One region of the Dechloromonas aromatica RCB genome, then DNA from elsewhere that is predicted to be linked to it. Evidence: riboswitches for the same ligand, from Rfam matches in the RefSeq annotation. Region 1 holds a riboswitch; each other region holds the start of a gene.
The links. Region 1 has a riboswitch for cobalamin ahead of DARO_RS08750 (energy-coupling factor ABC transporter permease). Riboswitches for the same ligand answer to the same signal wherever they lie in the genome.

Region 2: it holds a riboswitch for cobalamin, as region 1 does, so the genes downstream of both, DARO_RS20530 (TonB-dependent receptor) here and DARO_RS08750 (energy-coupling factor ABC transporter permease) in region 1, are expected to answer to the same signal.
Region 3: it holds a riboswitch for cobalamin, as region 1 does, so the genes downstream of both, cbpA (modified peptide precursor CbpA) here and DARO_RS08750 (energy-coupling factor ABC transporter permease) in region 1, are expected to answer to the same signal.

What each region holds. Positions count from the first base shown of each region.
Region 1 is NC_007298.1:1,823,404-1,827,914, reverse strand. It holds gene pqqC (pyrroloquinoline-quinone synthase PqqC) at 1-273, opposite strand, end outside; gene pqqB (pyrroloquinoline quinone biosynthesis protein PqqB) at 279-1,196, opposite strand; gene pqqA (pyrroloquinoline quinone precursor peptide PqqA) at 1,266-1,340, opposite strand; gene pip (prolyl aminopeptidase) at 1,529-2,491, shown strand; cobalamin riboswitch at 2,549-2,756, shown strand; gene DARO_RS08750 (energy-coupling factor ABC transporter permease) at 2,903-3,580, shown strand; gene DARO_RS08745 (energy-coupling factor ABC transporter substrate-binding protein) at 3,577-3,927, shown strand; gene cbiQ (cobalt ECF transporter T component CbiQ) at 3,917-4,511, shown strand, end outside.
Region 2 is NC_007298.1:4,323,831-4,328,341, forward strand. It holds gene DARO_RS20510 (sulfite exporter TauE/SafE family protein) at 1-760, opposite strand, end outside; gene DARO_RS20515 (EVE domain-containing protein) at 757-1,218, opposite strand; RNA gene ssrS (6S RNA) at 1,273-1,453, opposite strand; gene DARO_RS20520 (cell division protein ZapA) at 1,483-1,818, opposite strand; gene DARO_RS20525 (hypothetical protein) at 1,820-2,017, opposite strand; cobalamin riboswitch at 2,133-2,338, shown strand; gene DARO_RS20530 (TonB-dependent receptor) at 2,443-4,511, shown strand, end outside.
Region 3 is NC_007298.1:456,666-461,176, reverse strand. It holds gene DARO_RS21475 (response regulator) at 1-426, opposite strand, end outside; gene DARO_RS02180 (membrane protein) at 492-893, opposite strand; gene DARO_RS02175 (GNAT family N-acetyltransferase) at 897-1,394, opposite strand; gene cbpB (peptide-modifying radical SAM enzyme CbpB) at 1,455-2,828, opposite strand; gene cbpA (modified peptide precursor CbpA) at 2,825-2,992, opposite strand; cobalamin riboswitch at 3,078-3,278, opposite strand; gene ubiD (4-hydroxy-3-polyprenylbenzoate decarboxylase) at 3,298-4,511, opposite strand, start outside.

The DNA of each region.
Region 1 (4,511 bases):
ACCACCGGCGTCGTCGCCACGGCCATCGTGGTCGATGATGCGCTGAATCCAGTCGCGCCGTATTTCGCGATCAGGGCAGTTGGACATGATCGCCGCATCCTTGACCGGGATGATGATCTGGTAATAGTAGCGGTTGGCCACCCAGCCCTGGATCTGTTCGCGCTTCGCCTGCCCGGTGTTCAGCAAGACGTTGAACGGATGGTAGATGTGGTAAGCGGCCCCCTTGTCGCGCAGTTTCGCCTCGAATTCGGCGTGATTCCACGGGGTCATCATATTGCTCACAAGTTGATCTCCATTCCGTCAAAGGCCACTTCGATGCCGGCGGCGTCGAGGATTGCCCGTTCCCGCGAGTTCTCATCGAGGATTGGGTTGGTGTTGTTGATGTGGATGAGAATGCGCCGAGTCCTGGCCGGCAAGCGGCCAAGATGCTCGATCATGCCGCCGCTGCCGGACTGGGCCAAATGGCCGATGTCGCTACTGCGTTTGCTGGAAATGCCCAGCTGAATCATCTCGTCGTCGGTCCAGAAGGTGCCATCGACCAGCACGCAATCCGCGGCTTCCATCTGCGCCTGAACGGAAGACGAGATTTCAGCCAGCCCGGGCGCGTAGAACACGCGGCCGCCACTGTTCGGATCGATGACCGTCAGACCGATATTGTCGCCTGCTGCCGGTGCGTTGCGGTGCGGCGAGTAAGGCGGCGCTGCACTGCTCAGTGGCAGGGCAAACCATTTCAGTTGCGCACTACCCTCCGGAGCAAAGGGCCGGCCATCGAAGGGGAGATTTCGCCAATCCACCCCGCAATAGTGGTCGAGCAAGGCGAGGATGGGGTTGCCGCGCGTCAGGTCTTCATGGACCGGGGCCGCAGCCCAGATCGGCCAGCGCACGTTGTGCTCGCGCAGCATATAGAGGCCGGTGGTATGGTCGATCTGGGCATCCGCCAGGACAATCGACTTGATCGGACTGCCGCGCAGCGCCGGCCCAGGCGAAGCAGCAGGAAAGGCGCGCAATTGTTGCAGGATGTCGGGCGAGGCATTGACCAGCACCCAGTCCTTGCCATCCGGACTGACGGCGATCGACGACTGAGTACGCGGCAGGGCCGAGATGCTGCCATCGCGCACGCCCTGGCAGTTGCGGCAGGCACAATTCCACTGCGGAAAGCCACCGCCGGCACCGGCACCAAGGACACGTATTTTCATAATTGGCTATTCAGGCTCATGCTCTGCGGAAATGGCCGAAGGCAGCTGCCTCCGGCCGTCTCGGCCCCCTTAGCGGGCCGCCACGTACATCGTGATTTCGAAGCCAAAACGCAGATCACAGGCTTGCGGGGTCGTCCAGGTCATGTTGTGTCTCCATTAAGTTGAGTAAGGTTCGATGCACGGCACCGGACCTGAACCCATCGTACCCAGAGCGATTTCCCGGTGCCTCGAGAAAGCCTTCAGAAACGCCTACAGATTTTCATGATTCGACAAATTGATGCATCCCCTCATTCCCCTGCTAAGGTGCTGTTCCCATTTCGCAAATTTCACTTATGTTTTCCCCTCTTGAACCGCTGAGAACTGGCTATCTCGATGTCGGGGACGGGCACCGGCTATATTTCGAGACCTGCGGAAATCCGCGTGGCCTGCCCGTTGTGGTGCTGCACGGCGGTCCTGGAAGTGGCACCAGCGCCAGAATGCGCACGCTCTATGACCCGGAGCGCTTCCATACAGTCCTCTTCGACCAGCGCGGCTGCGGGCGTTCGCTGCCTCAGGGAGAACTGCACGCCAACCATCTGAATGCGCTGATTGCCGACATCGAGCGCCTGCGCCTTCATCTCGGAATTGCACGCTGGCTGGTCAGCGGCGGCTCATGGGGCGCCACGCTGGCACTAGCCTATACCGCAAATACCCCACAGGCCGTACTCGGAATACTGGTGCGTAGCGTATTTCTTGCCGGAGATCACGACATTCAATGGTTTTTTCAGGGCGCCAAAGCACTCGTTCCCCAAGCGTGGGAAGCCTTTGCCGCGCAGGTCGCGCCAGAGAACTCCGACCTTCTGAGCGGCTTGCGCCGATACCTGAATGGCACCGACCTGGCGCAGGCAAGACAAGCCGCAGTAGCCTGGGCCCGCTATGAGCAAAGCCTGGCGCAGCCTGGCCTGGCACCGCCCCCCTCGCCTGAACTCGATGATCTTGCGACGCAGGATCGCCTGGTCAGGAAATACCGGATACAAGCGCACTATTTGGCGCAGCAATGCTTTCTTGGCGAAACGGGCATTTTCAGTCTCATTGCCCGTTTGCCTGCGGTCCCCGTGGCCATCGTTCACGGCCAGCTGGACTGTGTGTGCCAGCCGGAGAACGCCAGGCGCTTGCAGCAGGCGATCCCGGGGAGTCGCCTGGCATGGGCCGACGGCGCTGGCCACGATCCCTTTCACCCGGCCATGAGCAGCGCCTGGATCGCGTTTCTGCACCACTTTTCCGAAGCGGGAAACTTCGACATTTCCGAGGCCTGATAAAAAATGCAGACCAGCAAAGATTGACAATACGCTCACTGCATACAATTTTTCTGTACAATCCGCCATGTTTTGGGTGCCTTGCCTCGCGTTCGCGGGGCGGGTGAAACGGGAAGCCGGTGACTCTGTGCAAGCAGACATTCCGGCGCAGCCCCCGCTGCTGTAAGCCTGACGACTCCACCCCACGCCACTGTGCATTGCATGGGAAGGTTGGTGGAGAAGAACGAAGGCGAGCCAGAAGACCGGCCCAAATCAACGAAGTACCAATCCCCGGGGTGAGGGCGAGGTTCTGTTGATTTGCTGCCGGCAATCCGTTCTTCGGGATGACTCCCGACCGCAGCCACTCTTCCGATCTTCAAGACTTTTCCACGGCCTGGTGCTGTTTGCCATTTCTCGCTGTGGGAGAGAATCATGCACATCATGGAAGGCTTTTTGCCCTTCGAGCACGCGGTCGGCTGGACGATCGCCGCGGTGCCATTCGTCGCCGGAGGCCTGCTGGCCATCAAGAAGCGCATTCGGGACAAACCGGAACAGCGCATGCTGCTTGGCGTTGCCGCGGCCTTCGCCTTTGTTCTCTCGGCGCTGAAACTGCCTTCCGTCACCGGCAGCTGTTCACACCCGACCGGCACCGGACTTGGCGCCCTACTCTTCGGCCCGGTCGCCATGGCGCCTATCGGGGCGGTGGTGCTGCTTTTCCAGGCCTTGCTACTTGCCCACGGCGGCCTGACCACCCTCGGTGCCAACATTTTCTCGATGGCTGTCGTTGGTCCGTTTGCTGCCGCCGGCATTTTTCACCTGGCGCGCAGCCTGAAGGCCTCGTTTGCCGTCAGCGTCTTTCTCGCGGCCAGTCTGGCCGACCTATCGACCTACGTGACGACCTCGCTGCAACTGGCCTGGGCCTTCCCTGACCCGGCCGGTGGTTTTGTCACGTCATTCGCCAAGTTCGCCGGCATTTTCGCCGTCACACAAATTCCTCTGGCGATCAGCGAGGGGTTTCTGACTGTGCTGATTTTCAATGCCTTGGCCCGTTTCAACCCGCAGGAGCTGCAAGAACTGAAGCTGCTTCCTGCCGATAAGGCCAGGGCATGAAGCGCTATCAGAACCGGTTGTTGCTGCTCGCCGTGGTACTGCTCGCCGTGGTGCCACTATGGCTGCACTCGACGCCGGCAACAGATGGCAGCGGCAAGCCGGTCGAGATTTTTGGCGGCGCCGACAATCAGGCCAAAGACCTGATCGGCCGGATCGCCCCCGCTTATCAGCCATGGTTCGAGCCTGTCCTCGAGCCGGCCAGCGGCGAAATCGCATCGCTGCTGTTTGCCCTGCAGGCGGCCCTTGGCGCCGGCTTCATTGGCTATTACCTGGGCGTTTCAGTAGCCCGGGAAAAGATGCGATGCGCAGCGGCCGAGACGCCGGAGAAGGCTGCCAGTGCTGATTGAGCAAGCGGCCTACGCCAATCGCTGGCGCCCGGTTTCGCCGGCCGCCAAGGGGCTTTTTGCGGCCAGTGCCCTGGCTGCGGCGTTTGCCGCCAGCGCGCCATCGACCGCCGCCATCATCGCTGCGGTGCTGATGACAGTGACTGTGCTGGGGGCCGGCATCGCGCTGCTTTCCTACTTGCGCGTTGGCGCACCGGCCTTGTTGTTTCTGGCACTCGGCTGCCTGTCGCTGGCTTTTTCTGTCGATGTCGGCAATAGCGGGCCGGTCTTGCAGGTGGCACCGACGGGTTGGCACAAGCTGGCGGAAGTTGGTGCCCGCTCGCTTGGCGCCTTGGCTGCCTTGCTCTTTCTCATCCTGACCACGCCGTTGATCGATCTGATCGCCCTGCTCCGTCGCCTGAAAACGCCGGAGTTGCTGCTCGAAATCATGGTTCTCTGCTATCGCATGCTGTTCGTATTCTCGGCGGCCATCGATGAAACGCTGACCGCTCAATCGGCCCGTCTCGGCTATGCCTCCCCCCGGCTGGCCATGCGTTCGCTGGGGGAGCTGGCGGCCAATTTGACCCTGCAGGTTTGGCAGCGCGCCC
Region 2 (4,511 bases), 2.0 Mb from region 1:
CAAGGAAGCCGCCAAAGGCCCGCTTCAATTGCTTGACCGGCAAGCGGTGCGCCAGCTTGGCGCCCAATGGTGCGACCAGCACGCTCATCGTCACGATACCGACAAAAGCCGGCAGATAGATGTAGCCAAGGGCATAGGCCGGCAAGCCGGCATCGTTCCCACCAGCGACGATATAGCCAATCGCTCCTGCCAGCGCAATCGGAAAGCCGAGCGCCGACGAGGTGCCGACCGCCGCATGAATCGCCACATTGCAGAACAACATGAACGGAATCGAAAGAAAACCGCCACCGGCGGCCACCATGCTTGAAACGATCCCGATCGTGCCACCTGCAGCAAACAGACCGAGCGGCCCGGGCAACTGCCGGTGCGCCTTGGGCTTGAAGTCGAGCATCATTTGCAGCGAGGCGTAATAGACAATGATGACGAAAATGGCCGTCATCGGCCCGGTCGGCACCTGACCGGCAACCAGCGAGCCGCCAAAAGTCCCGAGCACCAGCCCTGGCGCCAGATGGCGGACGATATCCCAACGCACCGCACCATGAGCATGATGCGCCCGCATGCTGGACAGCGAGGTAAAGACGATGGTCGCCATCGAGGTGCCGAGCGCCAAGTGCATGACGTGTTCCGGCGGAAAACTCTGGGCCACGAACAGCATGTACATGAAGGGCACCAGCGTCAGGCCGCCGCCAACGCCGAACAGGCCGGCGACAAAACCGCCGAAGATGCCGAGCAGGGGGTAGGTCAACCACCAGAGAGTCATTTCAGGTCCATCAGTTGTTGAGTGATGAAAGCCCATTCTTCGGCGCTGACCGGCGTGATCGAAAGCCGGTTGCCGCGGGCAAGGAGGCGCATGTTAGCAAGTTCGGCATAGGTGCGCAGTTCGGTCAGCGGCACATAGCGCGTTTTCTCCCCGAAGCGCACGTCGCGGAGTAGCCAGCGTGGATTCTCCAGTGTTGATTTGGGGTCGAAATAGGGGCTGGCCGGCTCAAACTGGGTGGCATCCGGATAAGGCTCCGAACAAACCTCGCAAATACCGGCGACACCCGGTTCGGCGCAACCGGAATGGTAGAAGAAGGCCAAATCACCGATCTGCATCGCATCACGCATGAAATTGCGCGCCTGATAGTTGCGGACACCGAACCACGGAACCGTCCCGTTCCTCGCCAGGTCATCGATCGAAACCTCGTCAGGCTCCGACTTCATCAGCCAGTATTGCATCGCTTGCACCCAAAAATGGAAACGGGTGGCAGATTGCTCTGCCACCCGTTGGATTTGGTCCCCGCGAGTGCCGTCAGGCCGGCATCCTGAACCTGGGTTCAGAGTGGCTGCTTTCCCCCCGTATCAGGCACACTCGATAAAGAGCGCGCACAACAACGGTTTCAATGGTCCGCAACCGATGCCAATTAGCATTGGTTCAAGGAATATATGGCCTTAACAAACACCGCAGGGAACACTTGGCGGGCTACGCCCACACCGATCAGATCAGAGATCCAGTCGTTGCTGAGGCGCCAGCACGGCATCCAGCCGCGCTCCCATGTCACCGATTCTACGCTTCGTTTCGGAAGTATCAACCGCTTCCGCAAACTCTTTTTGCGCGCCCTCTCCACCCCCTGAAAGGTGCTCGTGGGCGATGTTGAGCGCAGCCATGACGGCAACGCGTTCGGCGATGGTGTTCTTGGTGCGCTGGGCGATGTCGCGCATCTTGCCGTCGACCAGATCGACGGCTGCGAGCAGGGCGTCGCGCTCTTCCGGTCCGCAGGCAACGCGATATTCGCGACCCATGATTTTCACGTCGAGGAAATTCGGCTCCAGACTCATCTCAGGCATCCTCGGGGATCTTGTCCATCAGACCTACCAGGCGCTCACGGGCGGCGCTCATGGTCTGACGCAGATGCAGCCGCTCGGCCTCGGCCGCGACCATCTGGTTTCTCAAAACTTCGTTTTCGGCGCGCAACTGGTGAACCAGGGCAACGACCTGTTCGATCTTGGTTTCGAGTGTTTCGAGTTCGACATTCATGGCGCGAACTATAGAGGGAAAAATGCCGCCCGGTCAAGGACTAAGCCTTTATTCTCAAAGTGGTTTATAGCAACTTGCCGGCACTTTGCTGATGCACTGCAGCAACGATGTATGTAGAATGCGCGCCGTGTCAGGTGCTGCGTACGGATTCTCCAAGCGCAGTTAAACGGGAAAGCGGTGCGTCTCCAACGAGACCATGCCGCTGCTGCCCCCGCAACGGTAAGCAAGTGCGGGCGTATCACACAGCCACTGGGAAATACCTGGGAAGGCGATACGTCAAAACTTGCGAGCCCGGATACCGGCCTGAGACAAAAAGTGGAAGTGCCACGGGGTAGTGGCGCCGGTTCCTGTGACTCGCTCCCTCCCCCGCACGTCCTTTTCGAAGCATTCCGGCATGCGGGGACGCCTGTCCGGAGGGGAGAACCATGAAAATCCACCTGCGACCCATCACGCTGGGCCTGATCACCGCTTTCAGCCAGCCTTTGTCGGCCTTTGCCCAGCAAGCGCTGGAGCCCGTCGTCGTCACCGCCACTCGCGGTCCCTTGCTGCTGGAACATGCCACGGGAGAAACCGTCGTCATCGGCCGCCAGGAAATCGAGGCGCGGCAAACCGATCGCCTGACCGACATCGTCAACAACACCGCCGGTGTTTTCGTATCCACCGGCAAAGGCCCGCTGCAAACCACACCGGGCTTCGCACTGCGCGGTATCCCGAGCGACCGTCGTGCCCTCGTCCTGCTCGACGGCATCCCGATGACCGATGGCTACGCCGGCAGCGTGCTGCTCGGCGGCATCCCGACCGAATCGATCCAGCAGACGGAAATCCTGTTCGGACCGATGTCCTCGCTGTACGGTGGCAATGCGATGGGCGGCGTGGTCAATTTCGTCACCCGCATGCCGACCCGCACCGAATTCGGCTTCAATGTCGGCTACGGTGATGCCTTCGAGACGGGCAAGGCACCGGCCGATGTCCAGAAAGCCTACCTCCATGCCGGCACCCGCCTGGAAAATGGCCTGGCGATCCGCTTCACCGGCAACTGGGCGCAAACCAACGGATATCGCAGCGAATGGGTTACTGGCAGTCGACCAACGGGCTCCAGAGGCGCTATTCCGACCAGCACGGAGCTCGGCGCCGGCACCTATTTGCTTGGCCAAAAGGGCGACAACACCTGGCAGGAACACGGCGCCTCGCTGAAGCTGGAACAGCGCGTCAGCACCGACACCTCCTGGCGTGCTGGCTGGCTGCTGCAGGACTACCACTATGGTTACGCCGCCCCGGAATCCTTCGTGCGTAGCAATGCCACCGGCGCCCCAATCTACAACGTTTCCTTCGCCGGTGGCGACAGCAACTACACCCGCCAGCTGTTCCATGCCGGCTTCGACACCAAGCTGGGGATCGGCCAATTGAACGTGCTGGCCAGCCATACTGCCGTGACGACCAATTCGTACATCATAGCAACGACCGGCAGCACAGCCTTTGGCGGCCCAGGCCGGATCAGCGACAGCCCATCGGAATCGACAGCATTCGACACCTACTGGAATGCCTCGCTCGGCGCCCATGACCTGACCGTCGGCTACGCCTACCGCCAGGACTCGGCCGACGCCAAGGATTACACCCTGAGCAACTGGGGCAATCCTGAATCCAAGACCGCGCTGTACTCGACTGCCTCCGGCAAGATGTACCTGCATGGCGCCTACCTTCAGGACAACTGGCAGCTTGCGCCAAGCCTGACCGTGCAGGGCGGCCTGCGCTACGACCACTGGCTCAACGCCAACGGCCAGAGCAGCGACCCGACGGGCAGCTACAGCTACGCCGAGAGAACTGCAGCCGCCTGGAGCCCGAAGCTCGGCGCCTCGTGGCGCGTGACCGATGCCTTCACGCTGCGCACCTCGGCCGGCAAGGCTTTCCATGCTCCAACGGTCTATGACCTATACCGCAGTTCGTTCAGCAGCTACCTCATTAGTGCCAACCCAGCGCTAACCCCCGAAACCGTCAAATCCTGGGAAGTGGGCAGCGACTGGCGCGCCTGGAACGGCGGCGAAATCAGGGCCACCTATTTCCACAACGAAATCGACGACCTGATCTACCTTGGTCCCAAGCAGACCGGCCCGGGCAACATCGTGGTTCGCAAACGCATCAACGCCGGCAAAGCCCGGACGAACGGTGTCACGCTCAGCGCCACCCACCATTTCGATGCCGACAACCGGGTCTTCGCCAACCTGACCTATACGCACAGCGAAATGCTGGAAAACAGCGCGTCGCCGTCGTCGGTCGGCAAGCGCCTGACCGGCCTGCCGGAAAAGCAGGCCAGCATCGGCTTCGAAACCCGCCGTGGCGACTGGCTGCTGTCCACCAGTGGCCGCTACGCCAGCAAGCAGTACGCCGACGACACCAATGCCGATACCGCTGCTGCTGTTTACAAAGCCTACGATGCTTATTTCGTGGTCGACAGCAAACTGAGCTATCGCTTCAACAAGAGCCTCAATGCCTCGTT
Region 3 (4,511 bases), 1.4 Mb from region 1:
GACAGACACCATGCCGTATGCCAGGAAGACCGCCAGCGCGTGGTACAGAGGATCAGCGTCAACCGGTACCAACACCGTACCGGTCGCTACCGATACTGCGGCAAAGAGTCCGAGCAGTCGGCGCCGGCGGAGGTGAGACTCGGCGTTGTCGATGCTGAGTCCGACATGCCGGACCCATGCTTCGTAGCCAATCATTGCCAGGCAGGTCAGCAGGGTCACGCCGATCCAGGCAAAAATGGTGTTTTGCCCCGCCCCTGATTTTTCGAGCGCCGTCGTGAAGATCAGCGAAACCAGCGCGATCCTGATCGCATTCCCTGGCGCATGACCAAAAAAGGTTTCGATACGAATCAGGTGGATGCGCCGCTCGATAGGCAGTTTGCTCGCCGCTTCGCCAAAGCCGGCCAGCGAGAAGAAATCACGCTTCACGTCCCCCCTCCCCCGGCAAAATACAATATTTCCGATTTTGCCAGTTATGTCATTTTATTGCCAGCTCAAATTGATCTTACGGCAAAGAGTGCCGTCCAGCCGCGAATGACGCGATAGCCGACCCACAAGCCAAGCAAGGCAATCAGAATCCAGGCAACAGGGATGCCGATGATGGTGATGATCAGCAAGCCATAAACGATCAACCACAAAAGGGTGAACCAGAAGGTGCGAATCTGCCAGCGGAAGTGACTTTCCAGCCAGGTACCGCTGACCTCGCCCCGCTTCAGGTAATTGAGAAAGACCGCCACCAGGGACGGTAGACCAAAGACGAAACCACCGGCCACCGTTGCTGCCGAAGTGACGCCGATCAGCACGGCAATGGCGTGCAGGCCGTAGATGAAGTGAGTGTATTGCACCAGAGAAAGGCGCACGCCCTTGAGATCGTCGACGGGAACGGGTTCCTGCATGGCTTATTCCTCCGGGAGATATTTCTGCATGAGCAGCGCATGGCCGGCTGCCGGGTCGAGCACATAGGGCGCGAATCCGGCCTGTCGATAGGAAGCCATTGCCCGCGTGTTGTTGGAAAGCACCTCCAGCGTCAGCTTACAGCAACCGAGTTGCCGGGCGCGTTGTTCGGCCCAGGCCAGCAGCGCCTGGCCGATGCCCTGGCCGCGCAAGTTTTCGCGCACCACGATGTCGTGGACGTTGAGCAGCGGCCTGGCGGCAAAGGTGGAGAAGCCGGCGAAGCAGTCGATCAGGCCGACCGCCTTGCCGTCGAGCCAGGCCAGCGCGCCATGAAAGCCCGGAACTTCCTTCAAGGTACTGACCAGATGGACCTTGGCGTAGTCCGAAAGGCCGTCACCGCCACCCATCGGATCACGGGCGTAATGCTCGAGCAGGTCGTGAAAGGCCTCAACGTGGCAGAGATCGGCCAGATCAGTGGCGGTAATGACAAGACGGGAATGCATGGCTGACGGTGCCTGAAAGCAGGAGAAGGGCGTCATATTAAAGCGCCCGCCCGGCATTTCTCAACTCATCACAAAAACGGTTTCCGTTCCCTCGTCCCAGCCGTCCCACAGATAGTCATCGGCCTTGCCATCGGCGATCAGGCGCAGGGCGTAATTGACCTGCTCCTTGTAGAAATCGCAGAAGGCGCCGATCTTGTCCATGCCGCCGTTCATCTCGAAGGCTTCGGCCGGACAGGGCGAGCCGCAGAAGTGGCGGATCGCGCAATCGCCGCAGGGGCTGAACCGATCGACGTCGCGCGTCGTCACCTCACGGAAGGCGGCGGAATCCAGCGCCGCCTCGACCCCGCCAGTCAGCAGGCTGCCGCCGTTGAAGCGCGGCAGGCCGATGAACTCGCTGCACGGGTAGAGGCTGCCGTCGGCGGCCAGCGCGAAGAAGGCACGGCCACCGCCGCAGGGCGAGATGTCGCACATCAGCCGGCGCGCCGTCGGGGCCAGGATGCCGATCAGGATATTGGCGAAATTGGCGACCATCAGCTTGCGCCCCGTTTCCTGGTAAAGCTCGTAGGTCCGGTCGAGGGCGGCGAAGAAGGCCTTGCCCATGTCGCCATCGGCCGGCTTGACGCCGCGCGCCCCGGGCAAGGTGCAACGCAGGGTGTTGAGCATGCAGGTCGGCACTTCGTTGGCATGGAACAGCTCGACCATGTGCGTCAGGTAGGGCAGATTCTCCGTCGTGCAGGTCGTGATGACACTCCACGAACCGTAGCCACGCAGCTTTTCCATGGCTCGCAGCACTTTGTCGTGCACGCTCTTGCCGCCCCAGGTCCGGCGGGTCGCATCGGTAATGCCAGCGACCGGGCCGTCGAGCGACAGGCCGATGCTGACATTGCGCGAGGTCAGGAAGTCGAGCGCCGCATCGTCGAGCAGCGTGCCATTGGTCTGCAGACCAAAGACGAAATCGTCGGCGAAAGCATCGATCGCCGCGAATACAGCGGCCTGGTTCATCAGCGGCTCGGCGCCGTGGAAGATGGCGCGCGGCTTGCGATCGGCCGGCATCACCGAACGGAAATAGTCGCGCAGCTTGCCCAGCGAAGCGAGCAGCGTCTCGACCGGCATGTGGCTGCCGCTGCTGCGCTGGCTATCGGGCAGATAGCAGTAGGTGCAATTGAGATTGCAGCGCTCGGTCGGGTTGAGATAGACGCCGGAAGGCTTCAGGCCGAAACGGAGGGCGTGCAGTTCCCGCGAAAACAGTTCGGCCATGGCGCCATAGGCGGCGAGCAGGGCCGGATCGCGGCCAGCTTCGTGAATACGGGTCTTGTCGACCAGCGCCCAGAAGGCCGTCTGTGGATCAGTGACTGCGGCATAGAGCGGGTGGCCGATATCGAGCGCTTGGAAAAGCGTGCCGCGGGCGGCACGCTCGGCGATTGCTGCGATCACTTGGCCGCCTTCCGATCCATCAGCACATAGTGCGAGAGGCCGATGCCGTCCGGGTTGCAGCTCTTGCGGATGGCGATGGTCGGGGCCACCGGCTGCGCATGCTGGGCAGCGGTCGGCTGGGTTTCAACGGTATTGGACGCGACTTGAGAAACGATCTTGGGCATTTTCCACTCCTCGGGAAGACAAAAACAAAAAAGGCCCCGGCTGAGTACACGCGGGTTGCATGTACTCAGCCGGAGCCCTTGCCTTGGCTCCAGTCAGGAATCGATTCGTCTTCTGGCTTCCGGATCAGCCGAAGCGCTGCGCCTTCCCTGCGGAGTCAAGCTCGCAAGTGGCTGGTCTAGCGACCATGCAGTCTTCGTCCCCGGTTACAGCGGCGGGCCCGCCACGGATTCGCACCGTGTTCCGTATTTCGATTCCAACAGGAGCGCCGATTCTCTCAGGCCGGCGAGTCGTGGGTCAATTCATCCTAAATGCCTAGTTCCTGCCACATTGTGTCGACGCGTTTCTTGACATCGGCATCCATGACGATGGGCCGACCCCACTCGCGGGTCGTTTCGCCCGGCCACTTGTTGGTCGCGTCCAGTCCCATCTTGGAACCGAGGCCGGCGACCGGACTGGCGAAGTCGAGGTAATCGATCGGTGTGTTGTCGACCAGCGTCGTGTCGCGCGTCGCGTCCATGCGCGTCGTCATTGCCCAGATCACTTCCTTCCAGTCGCGGATGTCGATGTCGTCGTCCACCACGATGATCGTCTTGGTGTACATGAACTGGCGCAGGAAGCTCCAGATGCCGAACATGATGCGCTTGGCGTGGCCGGGGTAAGCCTTCTTGATACTGACAATGGCCATCCGGTACGAGCAGCCTTCCGGTGGCAGGTAGAAATCGACGATTTCCGGATACTGCTTCTGGAGCAGCGGTACGAAGACTTCATTGAGCGCGACCCCCAAAACCGCTGGCTCGTCGGGCGGCTTGCCGGTGTAGGTGCTGTGGTAGATGGGGTTCTTGCGCATGGTGATGCGATCGATGGTGAACACCGGGAATTCGGCCTGCTCGTTGTAATAGCCGGTGTGGTCGCCGTACGGCCCTTCAAGCGCCATCTCGCCGGGGTGAATGACGCCTTCCAGAACGATCTCGGCCGAAGCGGGCACCTGCAACCCGGAACCAATGCATTGCGTCAGCTCGGTCTTGCCACCGCGCAGCAGGCCGGCGAACTGGTATTCCGACAGCGAATCGGGCACCGGCGTCACAGCACCGAGGATGGTCGCCGGGTCGCAGCCGAGCACCACCGCCACCGGGAAAGGCTGACCGGGATTAGCCAGCTGGAACTCGCGAAAATCGAGCGCCCCGCCGCGATGCGCCAGCCAGCGCATGATCACCTTGTTCGGGCCGAGCACCTGCTGGCGATAGATGCCGAGGTTCTGCCGGTTCTTGTGCGGCCCCTTGGTGACCACCAGGCCCCAGGTGATCAGCGGCGCGATGTCGCCCGGCCAGCAGTGCTGGATCGGCAGGCGCGACAGATCGACATCCTTACCCTCCCAGACAATCTCCTGACACGGCGCGTTCGACACCTTCTTCGGCGCCATGTTGAGCACCTGCTTCAGGATCGGCAGCTTGTCCCAGGCATCCTTCAGCCCCTTGGGCGGTTCCGGTTCTTTCAGGTAGGCGAGCAGCTTGCCGACTT